DNA from 3 places in the Oceanobacillus sp. M60 genome. Region 1 is predicted to be linked to each of the others. Evidence: riboswitches for the same ligand, from Rfam matches in the RefSeq annotation. Region 1 holds a riboswitch; each other region holds the start of a gene.
What was found. A riboswitch is a leader RNA that binds a small molecule or an ion and turns the genes downstream of it on or off. The one in region 1 is predicted to bind thiamine pyrophosphate.

Region 1 (8,266 bases):
TAGATTACACAAGAAATTAAGAATCAGGATTCATTTTATAAATATGCTCTCTTAATTGCTTCTCCCACAGCTCCCGATTTTCCCTTTCTGCCAAATTATGTACATAATCAACTATTTCTATAAATCCCGCTTCATTCGGGTTCAGTCCGCCGACTCTAGTCGTGGAATCTGTTAAATGGACGTCGACATAATAAAAGCTCCCATCAACGGAGTCATCATCTGATACATCTTCGGGAAGCTGCCAGAAGTTATCTTCTATCAGACTTTTAATCTTTTCCACTTCTTCTTCAGAAACACTTGTTTCATATACTGGAGCATCTTCACCTATTTTTATATCACCTGTCTGTTCTGTATGCAGTGTCAGCTTCCCGTTTTCATAAACAGCATAGTTTACCGGGTAAAAATGTCTGTATTCATCTGGCCCGGTGGAAATAGAAGTTACTGTGATAAAAGGGCCGTCTGTTTCATAGTCTCTTTTTTCATTGCAGCCAGTTAGAATAATGAGGTAAACCAGGATGCTCAGAGTAAGATATATACCTTTCTTCATTTTTTCTTCACCACTTTTATACAGAATAATTTTAATTCATATTCGTTTTTCTAAGTATAAAACAAAACTTCATTCAGCGGAAATTTTTCTTTTCTCCCGCTGAATGAGCCTGATTGAGTCAAGGAGTCAGTTCACCTGATTTCCTATCTAAATTAATATATTTTCCTTTTTTATACAGGGTGTGGAATTTTATGGGCGTTTCCCTGTGATAAAAGTTAATTATCCCAAATAGCGGTGATAGATATTTTTTGCTTCCATCTGGTCCATCGTCCCATGAACCAATGCTCTCCCGTCCTGAAACAGCACAATACGGAAGGAGTCCACTTCAAACGAAAGCAGATAAGGATTTTGAAACAGCTTGATCTGGTTATTCTTCTGCAGCTCTTTGGCTACTTCATTCAAATCTGTTTGTTTACGCTGCGGACGGAGTTGGACGGTATTTCTGCCGCATAACACAGCGGTTTTCAAATGAGAATCGTAAGCAAGGTTTGGATAGCTTCTTTTCTCTGAGCATGATGGACAATCCGCTTTGCGTAAGGAAGCTACCTCTATTTCCACATGCTCATTGTTCCAAAGATCAAAGGAAATGATTTTTCCTGATAAAGCCGCTTCGTTACCCGTCAATAGCTTTAACGCTTCTGTTATCTGCTGGGAGACCACCTTTTGCACAACCGGCTGAATAACGCCGACGCTGTCACAGGTAGCGCCATTAACTGGAATGTATTCCTGCAAGCATTGTAGACAGGGAGTTTTTTTAGGAACCACCGTGAAAGTAACTCCATAGCTTGCTACAATCGCTCCATAAATCCATGGTTTCTGATACTTTTGCGCCATATCATTCAGCAAAAGTCTTGTCTCAAAATTATCCGTCGCGTCGATGATAAGATCTGCTTCAGGCACTATTTTCCGCAATATATCCGCCTCAGCATCTCCAACAATCGCATCTATTTTGACATGACTATTCACTTCAGAAAGCCGTTGTCTGGCAGCAATTGCCTTGGGCATTTTCTGTTCCATATCCCTTTCACTAAACAGCTGCTGCCGCTGCAGATTACTTTCTTCTACATAATCCCGGTCTATTAATGTTATGTGGCCAATGCCCGCACGCGTTAAAGCTTCCGCACTGCTCGACCCCAGAGCGCCTGCACCGATAATCAGCACATGGCTTTGGCTCAGCTTCTCCTGGCCAGACTCGCCGATTGGCGCAAATAATATCTGACGATGATAACGATTAGTTTCCAACGCTGATCCCTTCCTCCGGGCTGCTGGCTACAGCATAATCTTTCATCGCAATCCTTCCCGCTTCATACCCCAGTCTCCCTGCTTCTATTGCATATTTCATTGCCTCTGCCATTTTTACAGGGTCATGTGCTCCGGAAACAGCTGTATTCAGTAAAACACCTTCTGCGCCCAATTCCATGGCATACGCTGCATCAGCAGGCGATCCAATCCCTGCGTCGACAATGACAGGCACTTTTGACTGCTCGATAATAAAAGAAAGATTTAATGGATTGATGATTCCTTGCCCGCTTCCAATGGGAGAAGCTCCAGGCATCACGGCGTGGGCTCCTGCTTCCTCCAGTTTTTTTGCTAATACCACATCATCTGAGGTGTAAGGAAGCACTGTAAAACCTTCTGCCACCAGTTCTTCTGTTGCTTTCAATGTCTCTACCGGATCAGGCAGCAACGTTTTATCACAGCCAATGATTTCCACCTTGACCATATCACATCGTCCTGAAGCGGCCGCTAATTTAGCAATTCGCACCGCTTCCTTCGCATCCTTTGCCCCTGCTGTATTTGGTAAAAACGTATAGCGGTCCACATCGATTTTTTCTAAAAAATTGGGCAGGGAAGGATCATAAATATTCATCCTTCTGACAGAAAAAGTGAGTACCTCTGTCTCTGATTTATCTACCGCCTGTTTTTGAATATCAAAATCCGGATATTTACCTGTCCCTAAGAATAAACGTGATTTAAATTGATAGTTTCCAACTGTAAGCATTTGCTTAACCTCCTCCAACAAAATGAACGATTTCTACCTTGTCTCCATTTTCCAACACCGCTTTTTCATGCTCTTCCTTCTGTAATATCTGCTGATTATGCTCGATAATCAAAGGTTTATCTTCCAATCCCAGAAAGTCGATTAAGCCTTTGACATGCTTTACCTCTTCCTGCACTTCTAATCCGTTGCCATTCACTGTGATTTTCATGTTGATTCACCTGCCTTTTCCAATTTTTTATTTTGACGGTCCGCATGAAAGCAATCATAATAAAGCGGGGAAACCGGCTTATTTTCTATTAAATCTGCCATATAAATTCCCGTGATAGGCGATAGTAAGATGCCATTTCGATAATGTCCCTTTGCCGCATATAGGCCTGGGATTCCCGGAATCTCGCCCAAGTATGGCAGTTCGTCAGCTGTAGATGGTCTGATGCCTGCCCACATTTTTCTTATCCTCGCCTCTGCCAGCTCCGGAACCATTTTCTGCGCTCGTGACAGCAGTCTCTGGACGCTTGCGGCATGGACATGCTTATCCATTTTTCCTGGTATGGAGGAGGCTCCAACAATCACCTTTTTTCCCTGCTTCGGAACAAGGTAACAGCCATCCATCCAAAGTGTTGATTGAAATAGCTTCTGGTCCAGTTCTAACAGCAGACATTCGCCCTTCACCGGAATCGCAGCATAATCTGCAGGCAGCAATTCATCTCCGAAAGCTCCTGTTGCAACAATAACCTGGACCGCTTCATAGATTGCCTCTGTTGTCCGGACACCATAAACCGTTTCATTTTCTATCAACAGCTCATTAACGCTTTCCTGCTCATGCAACACCGCACCATAATGAGACGCAGCCAGAGAGAAGGCTTTGGTCAGATGACGGGCGGAAACCTGACCATCATCCGGCAAATACAGGACAGCACGAAGATTCTCCGTCAGGCTTGGCTCCATTTTTTTCGCTTCTTCTACTGACAGTAAATACGCAGGGTTCCCCGCTTCCCGCTGGAAGGACGCGACGCTTTGCAGCTTGCTGTATTGCTGCTGATGAAAAGCAAGCTTCATGATTCCTTTATGAATATATTGAATATCTACTCCTGACGCTTCCTTCAGTTCCTCGGATAAATTTTTGAATAGCGCTCTGCTCTCATGTGCAAACCGAAAAAGCGGACTGTCTTCTGTAAACTCTCCTTGAGCGCCTAACATACCTGCTGCGGCACTGGAAGCCTCGCAGCCGATTTGATTCCTTTCAATGACCAGCACCCGATTGCCTCTTTTGGCCAGCTGATAAGCAATAGAGCAGCCAATAACTCCGCCGCCTACAATAATTTGATCAAACTGTTTATTCATCTTCTCCCTCCTTTTCATATATTCAACGCTTGCCGGTAAGCTCTGACAGTTTGGACCGGATCCTCTGCCTGCCAAATACCAGACATGACCGCGATGCCGGCTGCTCCTGCGGCAGTTACTTCTTTCGCCCGCTCAGGAGTAATCCCGCCAATAGCATATACCGGCACAGACAGCGCGTTAGTCATTTCCTGTAGTTCCGTTAATCCTCTGGGCTGCTGATTGGCTTTGGACTTGCTGGAATAAATATGGCCATACAGCACATAATCAGCTCCCTCCTGCTGCGCCTGCTCTGCCTCAGCTAAAGAATGAACAGACTTTCCTGCCTTCAATTCAGGGAAGCTTTCTTTTACAAGTGGAATGGAAGGACTGTGAAACGCCAGCTGAATACCTGCGCACTGCTTTATCACAGCAATATCTACTCTGTCATTCACTATTATTTTCTCTAATGGCAATCCGATATTTTCTAATGCACCGATGATTTCCAGAATGTCCTTCGCTGTCTTGTTCTTCTCTCTGATATGCAAATAACCAATCTCAGCCTGAATCCGCTTCACTATTTGCAAATGCTGCTCGGAAAAACTGCCATCACTGATCAAGTGCAGATGCCTGTCCATCTTCTTCTCCCCTTTCTTCCATTTTCTTGCTTCAGGATTGGCAGAAGAACGAAAAAGACCACTTATCCAGCTGAGGGATAAGTGGTCTTGATTATATACAAATTCATTGTTCGAATGATATATCGTCATGTTCCTGCCACTTCCCTACGCTAGTGTTAACCAGATCAGGTTCAAAGGGTCCGAGTATTCGTCTCAGCCAAAGGCTCCCCTAGTGTTGCTTATTTAATTTTCAGATTACAAATAAAGAATAACATATAATTTTTTATTTTCAAAGATATTCTTTCAAAAGTGTTTAGCGATTTATCAAGGAAATGTTATTTTACTTTCAAATGAGTTCTCTTACCCAATTACCTGAACAACATTTCCTTCATTATCTTTGATGTATGTTTTAACAATTTTTACAGCCAGCTGTTCAAACGAGAATAGTTCCGCCACACCTTCTTTAGGAATCAGCTTCTCACTCAACTCGATTGTACTCTGTTCATCTAAAATTAGACGCACCTTATCCTTCTCCATTGCATATTCTGACTTTTCCCCGGGCTCTATAGCAATGACAATATCAGGACCTGCCAATGTCAGAGCCTTTCCTTTCAAGAGACGCCCTCGCAGCACTTTACTTATGGTTTCGGTTTGTTTTGCCCCCAGAGTCAGCATTGCTGGTTTTTTTCTGAATAAGCCCTTTTTTTCTGGAGTCCACGATAAATTATCGTTAAATAGAAATCCTGTATTGGATCCTTCCCGTTCTCTTCCTTCATCAACTTTTTGGGAGACATCTGCATGATTTAGTAAAGAATCTCTTTTTAAATCGGTAATAAACGCGGGCATATATGGGGAACTGGCAGAGAGAACACCTCGTGTATTCCACGTCTGCATTGCTTCGAGCTCATCATTTGTGATACCAACCATCTGCAGAAATTGCACTTGACCATTTTCTGTTTCTATTGTACCAAGCTCAGAATCCGTAATAAATGCCAATGCAGTTAATGCCGTATCTGATTCCAAACAGATAGGACCATTTGCATCCATATAGTCTCCATTTTTAAAAACATTACCGCTGTTAAAAACATATCTTCCCAAATTCTGAAGCAGATTAAGCGCCCAGGCTGGCGGTTCCTCTTCCCCTTCTTCTTTTTTCAATCTGAACGTTAATTCAAACCCAAAACCGCTTACTTCTGGATTATCGGTTTCTTTTTCGTAAATCTCTGAAAATCCATATGTAACTATATGCCAGTGCAAGCCTGGCGTTTCTGATTGATAAGCGCTGATTCCATCTAATGGATCCGGTCCGCCCAGCGAATAAGAGATCACTGTTCCATAATGCTTCGGTTCCTGCTTCCCATAAATTGCTTCCATTGCATTATCAATTGCATCCCAGCCGGCTGCTTTTACTTCTTCACTCATTAAATTCCTCCTCTGTTTCCCTTTCCAAAAAGACGATTTTTTCTTTCTAAAACACTACCCCTTTGTCGAAATACAAAACATCTCTGCAAAATCAGTGACGATGGTTTTTTTAGGATTACGCTTCACATCATATCTCATTTTCTCTAACCCTTCTTGGTAATCCTGATCATCAATCAACGTTAATATGGATATGTCTCTATTCTCTGCATACCCCAGATAATCCGACACCCTGATTTTTTCTAATCGATATGTCATCTGCAGTTCTGTGTTAAACCCTCTTATTGAAAGCTCATCAAAAATAACTTCCTTTTCCCAAAACCTTTTTACGTCCTCTTCATATGCTGTTGGAAAATAATGATATACCCACCATTTTCTCATATCATGGATAGCAATATTATGCAGCTTGTATACACCGTTTTTCTTCAAGACACGATATATTTCATCAAGCGCTGCTTCCTTCTTTAAAAAATGATGAAAAGCATAATTATTGGAGATATAATCAAACTTTTCATTCTCGTAGGGCATATCTTCAGCTAAACCATGCACGAGTGAGACATTTTTTAATTTGTTCTTCGCCTTTTTCAACATATCCTCTGAAGCATCAAGCCCGTACCAGCTCATGTTTCGACTATCAAAACAGGTTTATTTGAGTATTAAGATAAATACCTGTCCCGCATGCTAAATCTAACACGTGATACATTGGTTTAGGGTATCTATATTGATACTCCTTTAAATCCTTATCAAATTGCATTTCATCTAATCGATATGTATTGCTCTCATATTTATCAGCAATTTGCGAGTAATCAGTTATTTTCACATTGTTTTTCTTTGCCTTTTAATTATTAGGAGGAATTTAAATGCGGTATAAAGCCATTATACTTGTTTTCTCTATGTTTTTAAAAACTTACTATCCCCCTGATTCATGAAGCAGCGTCTCACTGCTTTCCGGATATACAAAAAAGACAGCACCATTCCAAATGAAAGGTGCCATCTTTTCTAATAGCATGAATTATTGATTTCCTTTTTTAACCCATTCAGCAGCTGTCACTGTACGTTGTGCCTGATGCTTAACTGTCGCTTCCACATCTTCCACCATTTTTCCGTCTTGATCAACAGTGACACTTGTACCATAAGGATTTCCGCCAGCTGCAAATACAGATTCATCCGAGTAGCCTGGAGGTACAATGATAGCTCCCCAGTGCATCATGCTCGTGTACAACGACAGGATCGTCGCTTCCTGACCGCCATGCGGATTCTGTGCAGAAGACATCGCACTGACTACTTTGTTCACTGTTTTTCCGCTAGCCCAAAGTCCGCCTTGGATATCTAAGAATTGCTTCATTTGAGAAGGCACATTACCAAAACGCGTTGGCGTGCTGAAGATAAGTGCATCTGCCCATTCAATATCTTCTGAAGATGCAACAGGAACATCCTTGGTTGCTTCTACGGTTGCTTTCCATGCCGGATTTCCTTCAATAGCAGATTCTGGAGCTAATTCCTGCACTTTCAATACTCTTACTTCTGCGCCATTTGCTTCCGCCGCTTCTGCTGCCCATTTTGCCATTTGGTAGTTCGTACCGCCCATACTATAAAAAATAACTGCTACTTTTGTTTTTGTCATCGTTTCTATCTCCTTTGATTCATTTGATTTTCCAAATAATTTATTTAAAAATCCCATTTCTTACACCTCTTTAAAATAGCTCTCTTTTTCTTCGCCAGAACCATCTCCTTTATTGGAGCGCTGCATCCCAATATCTAACTGTTCTTTTTATGCCTCATTTCAGCTTTTTTATACTTAGTGAAAAAATAACCGCTTTTTGAGACCATTCTGCTTCCAACTGTGTTTCATTTAGTTACCTATCATCACCCTTCTTTCTGAATTTATATTTAATCAAACTATAATTAATTCATTTATTTTTAATTCAATATAAATTATATGATGTACTTTTTATTTTGTCAACACATTATTTAAATCATTAGATAAACGATTAAAAAATAGGAAATGAATCAACAGATGAAAATACCGGTATAATTTCATAGAAATCAGAGAAAATACCAATAAGATACCTTAAATAACAATAAAGTAATCGGGGGTGCTCTAGATGAGCCAGCCATATCAATGTCCCAGATGTAAAACAAACCGGTCGCGTTTCAATGTCATTGAACAAGTAGCGAATCCGGTCAAATTAGATGCCAGCACAGGAGAAGTATTAAATGATTACACGCAGGAGCCGCTGGAAGTATTTCACATCGCCTATAATGGGCCTGAGAGAAGAATACAGTGCGGAGCATGCGGCTTAATCGAGGATGAAAATACGTTTGTAAATACAAAAGCACAATAACTACACGACGGAGGTTGAA
Region 2 (8,266 bases), on a different contig from region 1:
AGGTTTAAAGATAAGAAAGTGATTGTTTCCGGCGGAGGAGATACGGCCATTGACTGGGCAACCGAATTGGAGCCCATTGCGGAACAGGTATCATTGGTTTATCGAGGGGAGGAATTTAAAGCGATGGAAGCACATATCGCTCATCTGGAAGCCTCCTCTGTCCATATCTATAAAAATACAAAAATAGAAAAACTGCTTGCAGACGAAGAAGGTCATTATGTCAAAGAAATCTTGACGAAAAACCAAAAAACTGGGGAAAAAGTTCGTTTTGAAGTGGACGATTTAATCATTAATCACGGATTTGATAGAGAGCTGAAATTTATTAAAGAAAGTCCGTTGAAAGTAGAACTTGAACAAGACTTTTTCGTAAAAGGATCCGGAAAAGCTGAAACGAACATAGCTGGTTTATATGCTGCTGGTGATATTCTTTCCTTCGATGGAAAGGTGCACTTAATTGCCGGCGCGTACAATGATGCAGCGAACACAGTGAATCAAGCAAAGCTGTATATGAAGCCGGATGCCTATAATGAGATTTATGTCTCTTCTCACAACTCAAAATTTCATGAAAAAAACAGAAAGCTGCTTTCTCACTTGTATACGAAATAATAAGGCAGAAAATATGAATTTAAATGATACATGCCATCTTCTTATTGACACTATCTCGAACAAAGATAGTGTTTTAATTTTGGAGGAAATGGAATGCCTTACATTGAGAAGCTGTTCTAAGAAAATAGAGGAAGAGCTTATAGCACATTGTATTCTATAAAAAGAGAAAGATCGCACGTTTATTTATCGTATATCAACACGCATGTTACAATGAAGAATATGTTCTTAAAAAATTATAGCTCTCTATTTTTCCAAAATAGTATAGGATGACGTATTTATACGCTTGGCAAAACAATACATATCAAAGAGGTGTAGCGGAATGAAAAAGATGAAGGCAGCAGTTCTGAATAAGCCATTGGATATTGAGGTTAAGGAAATAAATATACCAGAACCAAAGGAAAATGAAGTATTAATCAAAGTGCAGTGTATCGGTGTATGCGGCTCTGATGTGCACTACTACGAACACGGAAAAATCGGGCGTTATGTCGTAGAAGAACCACTCATTTTAGGGCATGAATTAGCAGGAGATATTGTTAAAGCTGGCAGTCAGGTTGAGAATCTTGCGGCAGGCGACCGTGTAGCTGTCGAGCCGGGTGTGGTATGCGGAACTTGTGAATATTGTAAATCAGGCCGATACAATCTCTGCCCGGAGGTACAATTTATGGCAACTCCGCCAGTTGACGGAGCTTGGTCTGAATATGTCACGATTCGCAGTGATTTCGCCTTTAAAATACCGGATCAAATGAGCTATGAAGAAGGGGCTTTAATTGAACCGCTTTCTGTTGGCATTCATGCGATGCAGCGCGGAAAAGTTCATCCCAATGATAAAATGCTGATAACCGGTTTAGGACCTATTGGGCTGTTAGCGATCAAGGCAGCGAAAATATTCGGAGTGAACGAAATCTATTGCTCGGATGTGGTACCATATCGCAGAGAATTAGCGAAGAAATTTGGCGCGACAAAGGTATTTGATCCAACACAAGATAATATTCATGAGGAGATAGAAAAGGCAACAGCTGGCAGTGGTTTGGATATCGCCGTTGAAACTTCAGGTAATGGCCGGGCGGTTCAGGATGCACTGACGATTACGAAACGCGGAGGAAGGATTGTATTAGTTGGATTACCTGCATCCTCAGAAATACCTGTAGATATTACCCATATCGTCGATTCAGAATACGACATTCACGGTGTTTTTCGCTATGCAAACAGTTATCCGACAGCAATACAGGCAATTGGCAGTCAGGACCTTGGTCTCGAGGATGTAATTACCCATAAGTATCGTTTAGATAATATCAAAGAGGCTGTAGAAACCGCCGTAAATCAGAAGGATACTAGCATTAAGATAATGATTTATCCATGATAACGAGTGAAACACACTAGTTTTTTAAGCTTCTTGGAAACCTATTTTTTTAATAGATTTGATTATTTCTTTGCTGATTTTCTTATAAACAAAAAAGACTTGACTTAACAATTTGTTCTGCTACCATAATAGACAATCGAATACATTTCAATTTTCTGCTAGGGGCGCCGTAACGGCTGAGATAAATGTATATTTAGCACCCTTAGAACCTGATCTGGTTAAGGCCAGCGGAGGGAAGTAGAATAAGCAGACAACCATGCGCTATTTTTTCGTGTGTATGTTTTTGTATGCAGATGCTTCCTTCTACGAGTCTTTAGAAAAAAGATTAAAGGAGGATTTTTTTTATGAAATTTACGGATGAATTACGTGCTGCAACGAAGGAAAGCTGGGAGCAAAGTTTACATCACCCATTTGTGCAAGGAATCGTGAAAGGAGATTTGCCGCTAGAAACATTTAAGTATTATATTTTACAAGATATTTACTATTTAAAACATTACGGTAAGATCCACGCGATTGCAGCATCCCAGGCCGAAGATTTTAAGCTGACTGCTCTTTTAGCTGATAAAGCGCGCTTTACAGCAGAGGCTGAACTGACCGTGCATAACGAGCACGCTGAGATTTTAAATATTACACAAGCAGATTTAGATAACTTCAAACCAGCGCCAACTGCGTATGCCTATACTTCGCATTTGTATCGAGCAAGCCTGTCTGGAAATCTAGCACATACTGTGGCTGCCATACTGCCATGCTATTGGTTATATGCGGACATCGGAAAAGTGAATGAAAATGCCACTCCAGAGCCGGAAATTTATCGTAACTGGATTAAAATGTATGCGAGTGACTGGTTTCAAGATTCAACTACCGAAATGATTAATTTACTAAACACTTTAGTTGAAGATATGAATGATAAGGAAAAAGAGAAGGTAAAAGAACAATTTATTATCGCAAAAGAATACGAACTCCATTTCTGGGAAATGTCCTACAATCTTGAAGGCTGGCTTTCAGAAAGTAAAAAAGTGAACAGTCGTTAAGAAGAAACAGAACGGCTTCCAATTTCTTAATGGGTTCGGTTTATTCGTTCCATGTTAAAGAACTCTCATTTATCTGAGGGTTCTTTTTTTGGACTGGAAGGGAAAAGTATTTATTATACCAACTGCGCAATTTTGTTAAAAACACGATGCAGCTAATTTACTTGTGATACAATTTTCGTAATGGCAAGAAGCAAACAAGCCGAAGCCGGAAATTTAGTTTAATAAGCATTTATTCCAAAGAAATGAATACTTGTAGATAGTGAATTTAATCTTGTGTCTGACACGGAGGAGGGATAATCGTGAAAAACACTCAAGTAACAAGAAAAGCTTCCGAGCAAATCGTATCCGCTATAAATGGATACCTGAAAGGACGAATCAGCCCCTTAGTGGTGGCTTTGGACGGGGGGAGCGGTGCAGGAAAATCTACGCTGGCTGCTGAGGTTGCTTCACACGTAGGAGCAACTGTTATTCAGTGTGATGCGTTTTTCGACGCGACGATTACAGACGAGGAATGGAATACTTCTACATCGGAATGGAAATGTCGCAGATGTATTGACTGGCAACGTCTGCATAAAGAAGCATTGTTACCGCTTATAGCGGGGGAAAGCGTTCAATATCATCCTTTTTCTTTTTCAGCTGAAAGCGGTCTGGCCTCATCCTCCATAACGAAAGAGCCCTCAAAGGTCATTATTCTTGATGGAATTTATAGCTCGCTGCCCGAATTTTCTGATGTTGTTGATTTGAAGATTCTAGTGGATGTATTACCTGAGGTTCGCCGTTATCGGCATAATGTAAGAGAGGGGCATGCGGATGAGGCTTGGCATAAGCAATGGGATCCTGCAGAGGACTACTATTTCTCCGTTTTGTGCCCGCCGGCATCATTTGATTTAATCGTCGTGAACGGGTAAGGCACCGCTTAAATGCAATGATTCCATTCCCTAAAATAAATAATATTGTAATTATGTATTGACAATTCAAGTGATAATGATTATCATTATCAATAAGGAATAAGGTTTCTCTATCAAATTGTTCTGTGAATAAATCAGATGACTCATTGTGTTACCCCCCAACCAACATATTAGAGACTTGATAGAGATTCCTTCTCTTTTTTACAGGCTGTTTTTTGGAAGGTGCCACAGGCTTACATAATAAACACGCAATTTCTTTTTCCAACGACAGATTACTTAGTACGCTTATACATAGAATATAATTGGACAAGAAGGAAAATGGGATAAAATCATTGCCTTCATTATTTTAAAATTAAAAGAGGAAGATAAGACGGAGAGAAGAATAATTTAACAGATTACCATACAACTATAAATTACGCACTAAAAGCGTATGATACTGTTATTAGCCTGCGATAAATAATTCGAGAGTTGTGAATTATTTATCGTTTTTATCACTTCGTTATGCGAAAAAGTAATTCATTGATTGGATGTTTTTACGCAAGAACTTCACCAGCATGCTCATCTATGGAAAATAATCAATAGAATAAAATATATTTCTATTTTTTCATTTTTATTACAATTAGATTAAATAGATAGAATTTGAGTTTATAAGCTAAGAAGTGGGGTAGATAGTTACTATCATATTGGAGAGGAAGGTGTTATTATCAAGTATATTTTTTCAATTTTTCTTGCTTTGGCTGGATTCGTGCTCTTTACTGGGGCGGCAGCAGCTGAGCAGCAGCATGAAGTGCAACCGGGAGATAATGTCTATCGTATCGCACAAAACTATCAAGTAGATGTCAATGCGCTTATTGCAGCAAATCCATCCATATCGGATGCTGCATATATTGAAGCTGGGCAAACAGTAACAATACCAGATCAAAACGGAGCCTCTTTTACAGTGACAGCTTATACAGCTGGTCCAGAATCTACTGGTAAAGAACCTGGTGATCCAGCCTATGGTATCACAGCATCTGGTGAGGAAGTAGAAGAAGGAAGGACCATTGCATGTCCGCAATCGCTTCCTTTTGGCACGAAAATACATATCCCGGAGCAGGATGAAACTTACGTGTGCGAAGACAGGGGTAGTGCTATTACAAATGGCCATCTGGATATTTATAAGGAAGACTTAGACGATGCATTGGAATTTGGAGTACAAGAACTTCAAGCTAAAGTGTGGACCTATTAAGTATAGGGACTAGATGACAGATTTACTTTATGTTAAAAACCTTATCGCGATTTAACGCAAAGAAAGCAACCGCCTATGAATCTCATGTAGGCTGGTTGCTTTTTCGTATATAAGAATATGTTATAAGTTATTATATTAAGCTATGAAAACACGTATTAACATTCGTATAACTAGTCATTAAATAAGCAAAAATACCAAAATAGATACGAACAAAGAATAGTAAATGATTACTCAATATTGCAGCAATAGACAGATTCTCCACTTGAATCGTATAATGTGAATAAAAAGATGTGACAGAGGGATAAACGATGGAAATGCCAATTATAAGCGTATCTCCTTTCACTGATCATGATGATAATATAGAATAGAGAGCAAGGAAATGAGGAGACAGATATGGAGAGCTTTCCCGAACACCTACAGTTTAAATATTCATGGAGATCTTATCAACAAGCTATCATAGATGATATGGACACCTATCTGAATAAACGTCATTTACATTTAGTAGCTCCTCCAGGTTCAGGAAAAACAGTTATCGGATTGGAGATGATGTTGCGTTTTAATCAGCCTGCATTAATATTGGCACCGACTATCGCCATCCGCGACCAATGGGTGGCCCGTTTTGTAGAATTATTTGATCAGAGCAGTAATCAGCCGGAATGGATGACAACAGATTTAAAGGAAAAGGCTTTGGTTACAGTTGCAACATATCAAGGGTTTCATCAATGGATGACTGGTCAGGAGGAAGAAGTACAGGAAAAGCTTGCTTCTCATGTAAAGACATTGGTACTGGACGAGGCACATCATTTACGCACTGCATGGTGGCGTTCTGCTGTTTCTTTCAGAAAAAATCTTACTAATCCAGCTATTGTAGCTTTGACAGCTACTCCGCCATATGATGTATCCATCCAGGAATGGAACCGTTATTTGGAGCTGTGCGGCGAGATTGATGCTGAAATAAGCATAGCAGAGCTGGTACGAGAAGCAGAGCTCGCTCCGTTTCAAGATTATGTCTGGATATCCGACCCCCTCCATGAGGAGCAGGAGGAGATCAACCAATTTCGAAGCCAGGTCATAGCGTTTCAACAATCCACACGTCACAACACGGCACTTATTGATAAAATAGAAGCACATCCATGGATCACCGATCCGGGTACATATGCAGAAGAAATCCTGGCGGAGCCGGCTTATTTGTCCAGTATGCTTATTTTCTTAAAGGAAGTGGAAAGTACTGCCTGGACAAAGCCGCTTCCGATAATGGGCTTGAAGAAAAAACAAATTCCGGAGTGGAGTTTGGAATGGCTGGAACTCATGCTGACACATCTTCTATATCAAGATAAGCATATTATGGATGAAGAGGAGCCAGTACGAAAAGAAATACAGTCTTACCTTCAACGTCTCGGGGCTGTTGAAAAGCGCAGGGTGGTCTTAACAGCGAATGATCGAATCAACCGTTTATTGGTGCAGAGCCCCTCGAAATTAAACAGCATCCAGCAGGTGACTGCCTTTGAGGCACAGGAATTAGGAACAGAGCTGCGTCAGGTTATTCTTACAGATTATATTAGACGAGAAGATTTGCCTAAGAAAGCAGGGGATGAGCAGAATCTCCGGCGTTTAGGAGCTATACCTGTTTTTGAACAATTGCGCCGCAGGGAATTGGATGTCTCACTTGGGGTTTTAACGGGATCGATTGTTATTATTCCCAAAAAGGCATTGGCAGCCTGTGAAGATTTAGCCGAGCAATGGGAAGTTGCTATAACAGCAGCGGAACTGTCCTATGATGCAGCTTATGTAGAAATCACTATCAATACCAGTGCACGGCATCGAATGGTGCAAATGATGACAAAATTATTTGAACGCGGCGAAATCACTGTATTAATTGGTACAGCTGCATTACTTGGAGAAGGCTGGGACGCACCGTTTATTAATTCATTAGTCCTTGCTTCTTATGTTGGCTCTTTTATGCTGTCCAATCAGATGCGAGGAAGAGCCATTCGTGTAGAGAAAAACAATCCGCAAAAAACAGCCAATATATGGCATCTTGTTTGCTTGGATGCTACCAATTCAGAAGGCGGGGAGGATTACCTTGCATTGAAAAGACGTTTTAAGGCCTTGATTGGTCTAGGGCATCAGAAGAATGTGATTCAAACAGGGATTGGTCGACTATCATTGGCCGAACCTCCCTTTTACAGCATCGATAAGGAACAGTCCAACCGGCAGATGTGTGATTTGGCAAGGGAGAGAGGGCAGCTTTTCCGGCGCTGGAAGTCGGCAGTTGAAATAGATGGGACTTTAACGGAAGAGATATCTGCCAAAAAACAGCAGGTGCCGCGTCCATTATTATTTACGAATACCATCAAGGCTTTGATTCTCGCGATACTTTCTATCATTTTTTTCTTTGTAGATAATGTACTTGGTGAAATAACGAATTTCCGCATTCTGGAAGGTAATTTTCGTGCTTTTTTATGGGTAGTTGTTATTATTATAGCTATTGCTCTTATTATTGCTTCTCCATTCATTTGGCGATTACTTAAAATCTTATTTCGTAATATTAGTGTCGAGAAAAGCATGAGTGAAGTTGGAACTATCGTATATCAGGCCTTATTTGAGTCAAGCTGGATAGAGACAAAGCCAGCTGTTTCCCTCATTCAGACAGAAGAAGAAAATGGCGTCATTACTTGCTGGTTAGAGAATGCCCCCATCTATGAACAAAAAATATATGTGGAGGCATTGCGCGAGGTACTGGATCCACTTGAGAGTCCCAGATATATAGTTGTCCGAAAACAGCGGACATTATGGTGGAACCGTATCGATTACCATGCTGTTCCTGCGATACTGGCACAAAATAAGGAAATGGCAGAACTTTTCCTGGCTTGTTGGGAAAAGCACTTAGGTAAAGCGGAACTGGTATATACGAGAACTCCGGAGGGAAGGCAAGTATTGCTTCAAGCGAGAGCAAAAGCCATGTCTGCGCAGTTTGTATCTAAATCGGAGCAAATATCCGTATGGAAGTAGCGGGGGCTAAAGATAATTTTTAATCTAGTGTTTCGGCTTAATTTGATTGGTTTAATTTGATTAATGTAAAAAAAGTGGTATAATTATTTTTGAGATTAGATTAATACTATTTATGAAAGAG
Region 3 (8,266 bases), 520 kb from region 1:
CTAAGCACTGAGAAGACAAAATGTATCTTTTATTTTAAATTATACATCTTTTTATTTATTCTCTAACAATAATTGCTTCCTTTTATATAAAAATTCCCAAAACGTACTGCCGCACCCTAAATATACCTGCACAATTCCCCAATTCAAACAGTTGACTTCTTTTTCCTTCTTTGATATATTGTCAATGTTATAAAAATTAAAACCGCATACATGATTTAAAGGAATGTAACCTTTAGAGGGCATAACCTGACAAGATAAAGCACGATTCGTGTACTTTATTTTGTCAGGTTTTTTTATTGGATATAACTTACCTTTCACATAGAAGCAGGGGAAGACGTCCAAACTATATAAGATTTACGCAGCTTTTTAACGAACGTTACATTCTAAAATATACAAGGAGGAATACAAATGGGTTACGAAAAACTGGCAAAAGACATCGTGGAAAACGTCGGCGGCGATAAGAATATTAAAAATGTCGTCCACTGTGCCACACGATTAAGATTTCAACTCAGAGATAACAAGAAAGCAAACAAGCAGGTACTTGAGGAAATGGACGGAATACTCAGCGTTGTCCAGAGTGGCGGACAATACCAAGTCGTTATCGGTCCGCATGTATCCGAGGTATATAAAGAAGTTGCAAAAAATACCAATGTGGAAAACAAGCAGGATGATAATAATGACAGCGGCGAAAAAGCGAATTGGGTAGCACAGGTTTTTGATGTGATATCAGGAACATTTTCTCCTTTATTAGGAGCACTTGCCGGCGCAGGTATGTTGAAGGCGCTGTTAATCGTACTAACGATGACTGGAGTGCTCAGTGAAGAAAGCAGCACCTATTTGATTTTATCAGCTGCCGGTAACGCCATATTTTATTTTCTTCCTATTTTTATAGGTTTTACCCTCTCTAAGCGTTTGGGCGCCAACCCTTATGTAGGCGCATCCATTGCGGCGGCATTATTAGAGCCTAATTTAACTGGTTTAATTGACAGTAATGCATCCTTTTTAGGAATACCAGCCATTGTAGTAGACTATTCTTCTACGGTATTTCCTATCTTTATTGCCATTTTAATTTATGCTTTACTTGATAAAGGCCTAAGGAAGATTATTCATAAAGATTTACAAATGTTCTTAGTTCCTATGCTGTCATTAACCATTGCTGTTCCGCTAGCTGTATTGATTTTCGGACCATTCGGAACTTATGTAGGGGACGGTATTGCAGCAGGTATCGAATTCCTTATTGAACGAAGCGGATTATTAACTGGGGCAGTTTTAGGTGGAGCTTGGTCCTTCCTAACGCTATTCGGCTTGCACTGGGGGATTGTGCCAATTTCCATTCAAAATCTGGCAACTGGCGGAGACCCGTTAACACCGATGTTTGGAACGGCGGTTTTTGCACAAATTGGTATCGCTCTTGGAATTCTGATCCGTGCTAAGGATAGAACATTAAAAGGACTTGCCGGTTCAACTATGCTTCCTGGTGCTCTAGGCGGTGTAACAGAGCCAATTCTTTACGGGCTCATCCTGCGCTATCGTAAAACCATTATTTATCTACTCGCTGGCGGTATTATTGGCGGTGCCATCAATGGTATGCTAGGTTCTGTAGCAGTTGCATTTGCATTCCCTAGTTTCTTATCGATACCAGCATTCTCTCCTATTGGAACCTATTTGGTAGGAGCATTAATCGCATTTGCGATCGGACTGGTATTAACATTAGTTTTCGGGTTTGAAGTAAAAGATAAAAAAACATCTGGCAACGAAAAAGAGCAAGATACACCTGCAAAAACAGAGTCAACACAAAATACAGAACAATTAATCGAACAAGAATCTATCGCAAGCCCATTAACAGGTATCGTCAAACCTTTAAGTGACGTAAACGATCCAGCCTTCTCCTCTGAAGCAATGGGCAAAGGAGCTGCTATCGAGCCGACAGTCGGTGAAGTTGTTGCACCAGTGAATGGCGAGATTTCCGCTATTTTCCCAACCCATCATGCTGTTGGAATCACATCGGAACATCAGGCTGAAATCTTGATTCATGTTGGTTTAGACACGGTACAGCTAGAAGGAAAACACTTTGAAGCGCTGGTAAAGCAAGGAGACACTGTGAAACAAGGGGATCCACTGATCCGGTTTGATATTGAAAAAATCAAAGAAGCAGGATTTGATGTAACAACCCCAGTTATTGTCACGAATACAGATAAGTTCACAGACCTTATTGTAACGGATGATGTAGAAGTAAAAGCGAATGATGATTTTATTCGGGCAATTGTATAAGTAAGTAGCTGCTATGCCTCCAAACTCCTGCCTTCCTTTAAGGTCCGGAGTTTGGAGGCTTTTTTCAATCATAAAAAGAAAAAGCCATTAATGAAGCTCCTCTCGCTCTTCAAATGACTTTATTCTTAATAAAACGTATTTACTTCATCTTTCATAACCCGGTTAATCCATCATTCGCTTCTTAAATGTAACGGCAGCCAACACTACCATTGCCGCAGCCCATGCACCAATAATGGCAAATGGTTTCCACAGCTCTCCAAACCCAGCTCCTGCATCTTCCAACTCTACAATTTCCTGCAGTTGGAGTCCTGGTGTATATTCTAATATTTGCAAGAAAGTATATTGCTCCGCAAACATAATAAACATATTTCCCATCCCAAATATAAACATTACAGGAAGGATATATACAGATGCTTCTAACACACTTCTAGTAATTAAGCCCATCCATGTACCTAATGCAATAAAGAAAATCAAGGACAGAACAATTCCAGCCATTAAACCGATTCTGCCGGAGAAAGAAAAATCCATAATAAACATACTGATACCCGTTACAATCACGGTAATCAAAATCGTTACTGCACTTTTTCCCGACAATATTTCGGTCAATGTTGCCGGGGAAAGCATCAGACCGCGTAACGTGTTTTTCTCTTTTTCTTCTGCTATCATCGCACACTGCAGGAAAGTACCAACTAAAGCAAGCGACATGCTGATGACAAACAAATGCATCTCTATCGTTACATTATCCATTCGACCATATATGACGGCAAAGATAAGCGGCATCAATGCAGTAGACGAAACATACATATTTCGATATAAATCTTTTAAATCCTTTTGAAAAATGGCCATAAATCGTTTTACAGAAAATGTCATACCAGTTCCCTCCCTGTTACTTCAACAAAGATATCTCCTAATGTTGGTTCTTTTGTATAAATCCGCTCCACCATTTCCCGGGAAATATATTGTTGAATTTCCTCAGCACTAGATGATTGAAGTGGAAGCTCCAATTCTCGCCCATCTTTCAGTTCGAGTCCAATTACCTCTTCCCGATACTGTTTTTTTAGCTGTTTTGGTTCGTCTAAAAGCTGGACAACCCCTTTATTTAAAAAGGCTACCTGGCTGCATAGATGATCTGCTTCCTCCATATCATGCGTGGTCAGAAAAATAGTCGTTCCCTGTCGATTCAGTTCTTTTAAACCGTTATGAATATGTTTTGAATTCGCAGGATCCAATGCCGATGTCGGCTCATCTAAAAATAACAACTCAGGCTTATGCAAAAGTGTTCTTGCCAATAATACGCGCTGTGTCATTCCTTTAGACAGCTTAGCAACCTGTGTTTTTTTCTCCGAACCTAAATTAACTGCTTCCAGCGCCTCATCGATCCGCTGTAAAGATGTACCATATAAATCTGCATAAAGCTTTAAGTTATCATAAATAGTCAGCCGTGCGTATAAACCGCTATTATCCGTCACAACCCCAAAGCGTTTTCGATATTCCGGTGTATTTAATTTGGAAACAGGTTCTCCAAAGACCTTCGCTGTCCCTGCTGTCGGCCTCATTTGTCCAGTTAAAATTTTTATAGTTGTTGTTTTCCCAGAGCCGCTCGGACCTAAAAACCCAAATGTTTCACCCTTTTTCACTTGAAAAGAAACATTGTTTAATGCTTGCTTTTTACCAAAAATCTTCTCTAAAGATATCACTTCAATCATATTCTCCATCCCTGAAACCTCCTGTATCAGTTAAGTTGCCTGTGACTACAGAATAGCTTCTTTTCAACAATGGTGCAGTATATTTTCGACGAATGGAGTATATATCACATTGAATTATGCTTATTCTACCCCCAATAATTCTTTCAGCTCGTTCAACTTTGATTTCGATAATGGAACCTCAGAGCTTTTTTTATCTACAAGAGATAAGCTGTAGCTGTTTCTCGTCCATGTAATTACTTCTCTTATTTTTTGAAGATTCACAATATAAGAACGGTGACAGCGAAAGAATCCTTGATGAGACAAGCGCTGTTCCAATTCTTTTAAGGTAAAACCTGTAGGAAACCCCTCTCCGCGAGTATACAGATAGGATTGTCCTTCCTGACTTTCGATGTAATCAATCTCCTGCGGATCAAATAAAATAATCTTATCCTCTACTTTTGCGGAGATTTTATTTAACTGGAAAGTTTGCTTTATTTGAACCGCTTCTTCTGCTGTTTCTTTAACATTTGTTTCTGTGGAGGTTAAACGTTCTTTCTCCTCTGTTTCCACGTCCATTTGCTGTATCCCTTGCTCATTTAGACGATAGACCGTATCCGAAATGGTCACAGCACTCTCCGTACTTGTCGTTAAAATCAATACCGCTTTTTGCTGTTTCTGCAGCAATTCGACAAATTGATGGAGGACCCGTTTCGTTTCTAAATCTACATTGACCTCAGGCTCTTCGAAGATAACCACTTCCGCTTCCTGCATTAATATTCTGCCAAACTGAACACGACGCTTTTCAGAACGATTGAGCTGATGCATCTTCCATTTCGCTTTTTCCTCCAGTTGGATTTGCAATAGTACTTCCTTTATGGAAGTCTTGCTTTGATATAAAGAGCCGATAAATTTCAAATATTCCTGTACCTTCAATCTTTCATAAATGCCCTCTTCATACCAGCAAATCCCTAAAGAAGAAACGTATTTCTGCTTATCCTCCTGTAATGTCTGTTGCTTGATTTGAATCGATCCATTCCGCACATTTTCTTTTCCGATAATCATCTGCAGCAACACCGCACGTATATTAACAGTGGATTGAATTGCCTTTATTTCTCCAGGTTTTACTTCTATATCTATTTTCGGAAATAAGGTCTGGTCTCCCTGACGATATTCCATTCCGTTTATGCTTAACATGTTTCATTCCTCTTTCTATTGATAACATCCTTTATATGAGCTTGCAGTCTAATGATTATTTCATGACAAACCGTTGAATCTTTGATACAGTAGACTCAAAGATAATAATGAAAAGCAACTACTAGGGGAGCCCAACATCGCGGGCTGAGAGGGAAGCATGCTTACTTTCCGACTCTTACAAACCTGATCTGGCTAATACCAGCGTAGGGAAGTAGTCAATCAACATATGATTACTCTCAGTATACCAAATCAGGCTTCTCGATAAAGCCTGATTTTTTATTTTTACAAAGTAGTTACCTTTTCATTTCCCTTAAATTAGAAGGAGATGATTGGATTGAAAAATCGCACACGCCTGTTAACAATGATGGCTGTACTTGTTGCTATCGGAACGATTGGATCACAATTGCTCTGGTTTCCTGCCGGAGTTGCCAGAGCCTATCCTGTTCAACACGCTATCAATGTTATTGCCGGGATTATGCTCGGGCCGGGTCCGGCAGTTATTGTCGCATTGATGATTAGCCTGCTCCGAAACCTTTTAGGACTGGGAACCTTGGTTGCTTTTCCTGGAGCAATGATTGGAGCTTTTGCTGCTGGGGTATTGTATAAGAAAACGCAGAAATATCCAATGGCAGCTCTTGGAGAAATTATTGGCACCGGAATTATCGGCTCTTTCTTTGCAGTTCCGATAGCCAATCTGCTTATGGGAAGCTCTGCGGGAGCATTTGCCTTTATCCCGGCATTTGTTGTAAGCAGTGTCTCTGGTGCATTGATTGGCTGGCTGTTAGTCAGCCGTCTCCCGGCACAGCAGTTTTCTTTAACAAAATAATTTACTTTATTCTATCCAAGGAGGATTTTTATTATGAGTCAGGTTCGTTGTGCATTAACCATTGCCGGTACAGACCCTAGCGGTGGCGCCGGTATTCAAGCAGATTTAAAAACATTTCAGGAGTTAAAAACCTATGGCATGTCCGTGATCACTTCCGTTGTAGCTCAAAATACGACAGGGGTCCGCTCTGTAGAGCATATGCCGCTTTCCATGATTGAGGACCAGCTGGATGCAGTGTTAGAAGATATGCCCATCCATGCTGTGAAAACAGGAATGATTGCAAGTAAGCAGATGATGGAATTAATCGTAAAAAAATTGGAGAAGGTTGATGCACCTTATGTCATGGACCCAGTGATGGTGGCTACCAGCGGGGACTCATTGATTGATGAAGAGGGCCGCAGCTTTTTACGGCAATACCTTCTTCCATTAACAACGGTTGCAACACCGAATATTCCGGAGGCAGAATTCCTGACTGGACGATCCATTACAACTGAAGATGATATGAAAGGCGCAGCCGAATACCTTGTTCATGAATATGGTGTAGATGCAGCCTTAATAAAAGGCGGCCATTTAAAAGGACAAGCAATCGATTTTCTTTATGACGGGAAAAAAATGCATAGCTATGCTGCAGAACGCATTGATACGAAGAATACGCACGGAACAGGCTGTACCTATGCCGCTGCGATTGCTGCTTATTTGGGGAAAGGCTGTCCGCTTCCGGAAGCAGTAAAAAAAGCAAAAGCATTTGTGACTGCTTCCATTTCGAAATCCTTTGACCTTGGAAAAGGGAACGGCCCGACAAATCATTGGGCTATCCGGGAAACCACAGAAAGGAAGATTACGCATGAATCCTGATATTATTCAGCAAGCCAGAAACAACACACCGCTTATTCATCATTTAACCAACCAGGTCGTCATGAACTTTAATGCAAATGGACTGCTGGCTTTTGGGGGCAGTCCTGTCATGGCAAAGGAAATACGGGAAGCTACAGATATGGCCAAGGCCTCCGATGCACTTGTCTTGAACATCGGCACCATTTTAGAAAGCGAAGCCGATGCAATGATTACTGCAGGCAAAGCCGCTAATGAAAAAGGAATTCCTGTTGTTCTGGATCCCGTTGGCGTGGCTGCGAGCTCTTTTCGAAAAGACATGGTCGAAAAGATTCTACAAGAGGTACGTCCAACAGTTATCAAAGGAAATGCAGGTGAGATTGCTTCCTTGGTCGATGCAAACATCCAATCACGCGGAGTAGATTCTGTCGGCGAAGGAAATGTAGATGAAATTGCAGAGCAAGCAGGCAGAAAATATGATACTGCAATTGTGATAACTGGAAAAACAGACGTTATCCATGCTGATCAAAAACTAATTTATAATCAAACAGGGCATCCGCTTCTTTCTAATATTACTGGTTCCGGGTGCTTATTAGGGTCTATTGCTGCCGCGTGCCTGACGACTTCTTACACCGTCTCAGAGCAGCTCAGCTCCGCACTAAGCTTTTACGGACTGGCGGCTGAACATGCAGCAAAACTGCCGCATGTACATGGTCCGGGAACTTTTTTACCAAGCTTTATTGATGCCTTATCCTTTACACCGAAGCAGTTAAATGGAGGATTGGAAGATGATTTTTAATCGAGAGCTATTAAGAAAATATTTTATTATGGGAAGTCAAAACTGTCATAGAGACCCTAACGCTGTTTTAGAAGAAGCGCTTGCTGCCGGTATTACCGCATTTCAATTTCGTGAAAAAGGGACTGGATCATTGAGCGGAGAGAAAAAGCTTCAGCTTGGCAGGGAGCTTAGAGAACGTTGCCGCGCACATGATGTTCCATTCTTTATTAATGACGATATTGAGCTTGCGGAGGAATTGGAGGTGGATGGGATACATGTCGGACAGGATGATATGCCTGTCAAAGAAGTTCGCACCAGGTTTTCAGATAAAATCATTGGCTTATCCATCTCCACACAGGAGGAACTGGATCGGAGTCCGCTTGAGCTGGTGGATTATATTGGTGTCGGTCCTATTTTTACAACGTCTACAAAAGAGGATTCAAAACAAACGGTCGGACTGGAGTGGATTCATACCATCCGCGCTCAATTTCCAGATATACCAATCGTGGCAATTGGAGGCATTCAGACAGAAAATGCCCATTCTGCCATAGAAGCAGGTGCTGACGGTGTTTCCTTTATTACTGCTGTTACAGAGGCCGATGATATTAAGGAAGCTGCAGATAAGTTATAACGGGCACCCTCCATATTTATTATCTGCTAATGGCGCCCATTCTGCCTATA

Region 2: it holds a riboswitch for thiamine pyrophosphate, as region 1 does, so the genes downstream of both, tenA (thiaminase II) here and ACW0TQ_RS03775 (thiamine phosphate synthase) in region 1, are expected to answer to the same signal.
Region 3: it holds a riboswitch for thiamine pyrophosphate, as region 1 does, so the genes downstream of both, thiW (energy coupling factor transporter S component ThiW) here and ACW0TQ_RS03775 (thiamine phosphate synthase) in region 1, are expected to answer to the same signal.

Annotation. Positions count from the first base shown of each region.
Region 1 covers NZ_JBSSNH010000001.1:767,638-775,903, forward strand. Annotated here, with positions in the region: gene ACW0TQ_RS03750 (hypothetical protein) at 17-547, opposite strand; gene ACW0TQ_RS03755 (ThiF family adenylyltransferase) at 767-1,789, opposite strand; gene ACW0TQ_RS03760 (thiazole synthase) at 1,779-2,549, opposite strand; gene thiS (sulfur carrier protein ThiS) at 2,554-2,757, opposite strand; gene thiO (glycine oxidase ThiO) at 2,754-3,890, opposite strand; gene ACW0TQ_RS03775 (thiamine phosphate synthase) at 3,905-4,633, opposite strand; TPP riboswitch at 4,629-4,724, opposite strand; gene ACW0TQ_RS03780 (suppressor of fused domain protein) at 4,844-5,905, opposite strand; gene ACW0TQ_RS03785 (class I SAM-dependent methyltransferase) at 5,960-6,526, opposite strand; gene wrbA (NAD(P)H:quinone oxidoreductase type IV) at 6,915-7,526, opposite strand; gene ACW0TQ_RS03795 (hypothetical protein) at 8,008-8,247, shown strand.
Region 2 covers NZ_JBSSNH010000002.1:127,094-135,359, forward strand. Annotated here, with positions in the region: gene ACW0TQ_RS04815 (NAD(P)/FAD-dependent oxidoreductase) at 1-606, shown strand, start outside; gene ACW0TQ_RS04820 (NAD(P)-dependent alcohol dehydrogenase) at 926-1,966, shown strand; TPP riboswitch at 2,117-2,219, shown strand; gene tenA (thiaminase II) at 2,311-2,997, shown strand; gene ACW0TQ_RS04830 (uridine kinase family protein) at 3,297-3,905, shown strand; gene ACW0TQ_RS04835 (LysM peptidoglycan-binding domain-containing protein) at 4,651-5,133, shown strand; gene ACW0TQ_RS04840 (DEAD/DEAH box helicase family protein) at 5,527-8,145, shown strand.
Region 3 covers NZ_JBSSNH010000001.1:242,830-251,095, forward strand. Annotated here, with positions in the region: gene ACW0TQ_RS01265 (beta-glucoside-specific PTS transporter subunit IIABC) at 409-2,271, shown strand; gene ACW0TQ_RS01270 (ABC transporter permease) at 2,434-3,141, opposite strand; gene ACW0TQ_RS01275 (ABC transporter ATP-binding protein) at 3,138-3,986, opposite strand; gene ACW0TQ_RS01280 (LytTR family transcriptional regulator DNA-binding domain-containing protein) at 4,098-5,150, opposite strand; TPP riboswitch at 5,264-5,377, shown strand; gene thiW (energy coupling factor transporter S component ThiW) at 5,512-5,976, shown strand; gene thiD (bifunctional hydroxymethylpyrimidine kinase/phosphomethylpyrimidine kinase) at 6,010-6,831, shown strand; gene thiM (hydroxyethylthiazole kinase) at 6,821-7,606, shown strand; gene thiE (thiamine phosphate synthase) at 7,596-8,216, shown strand.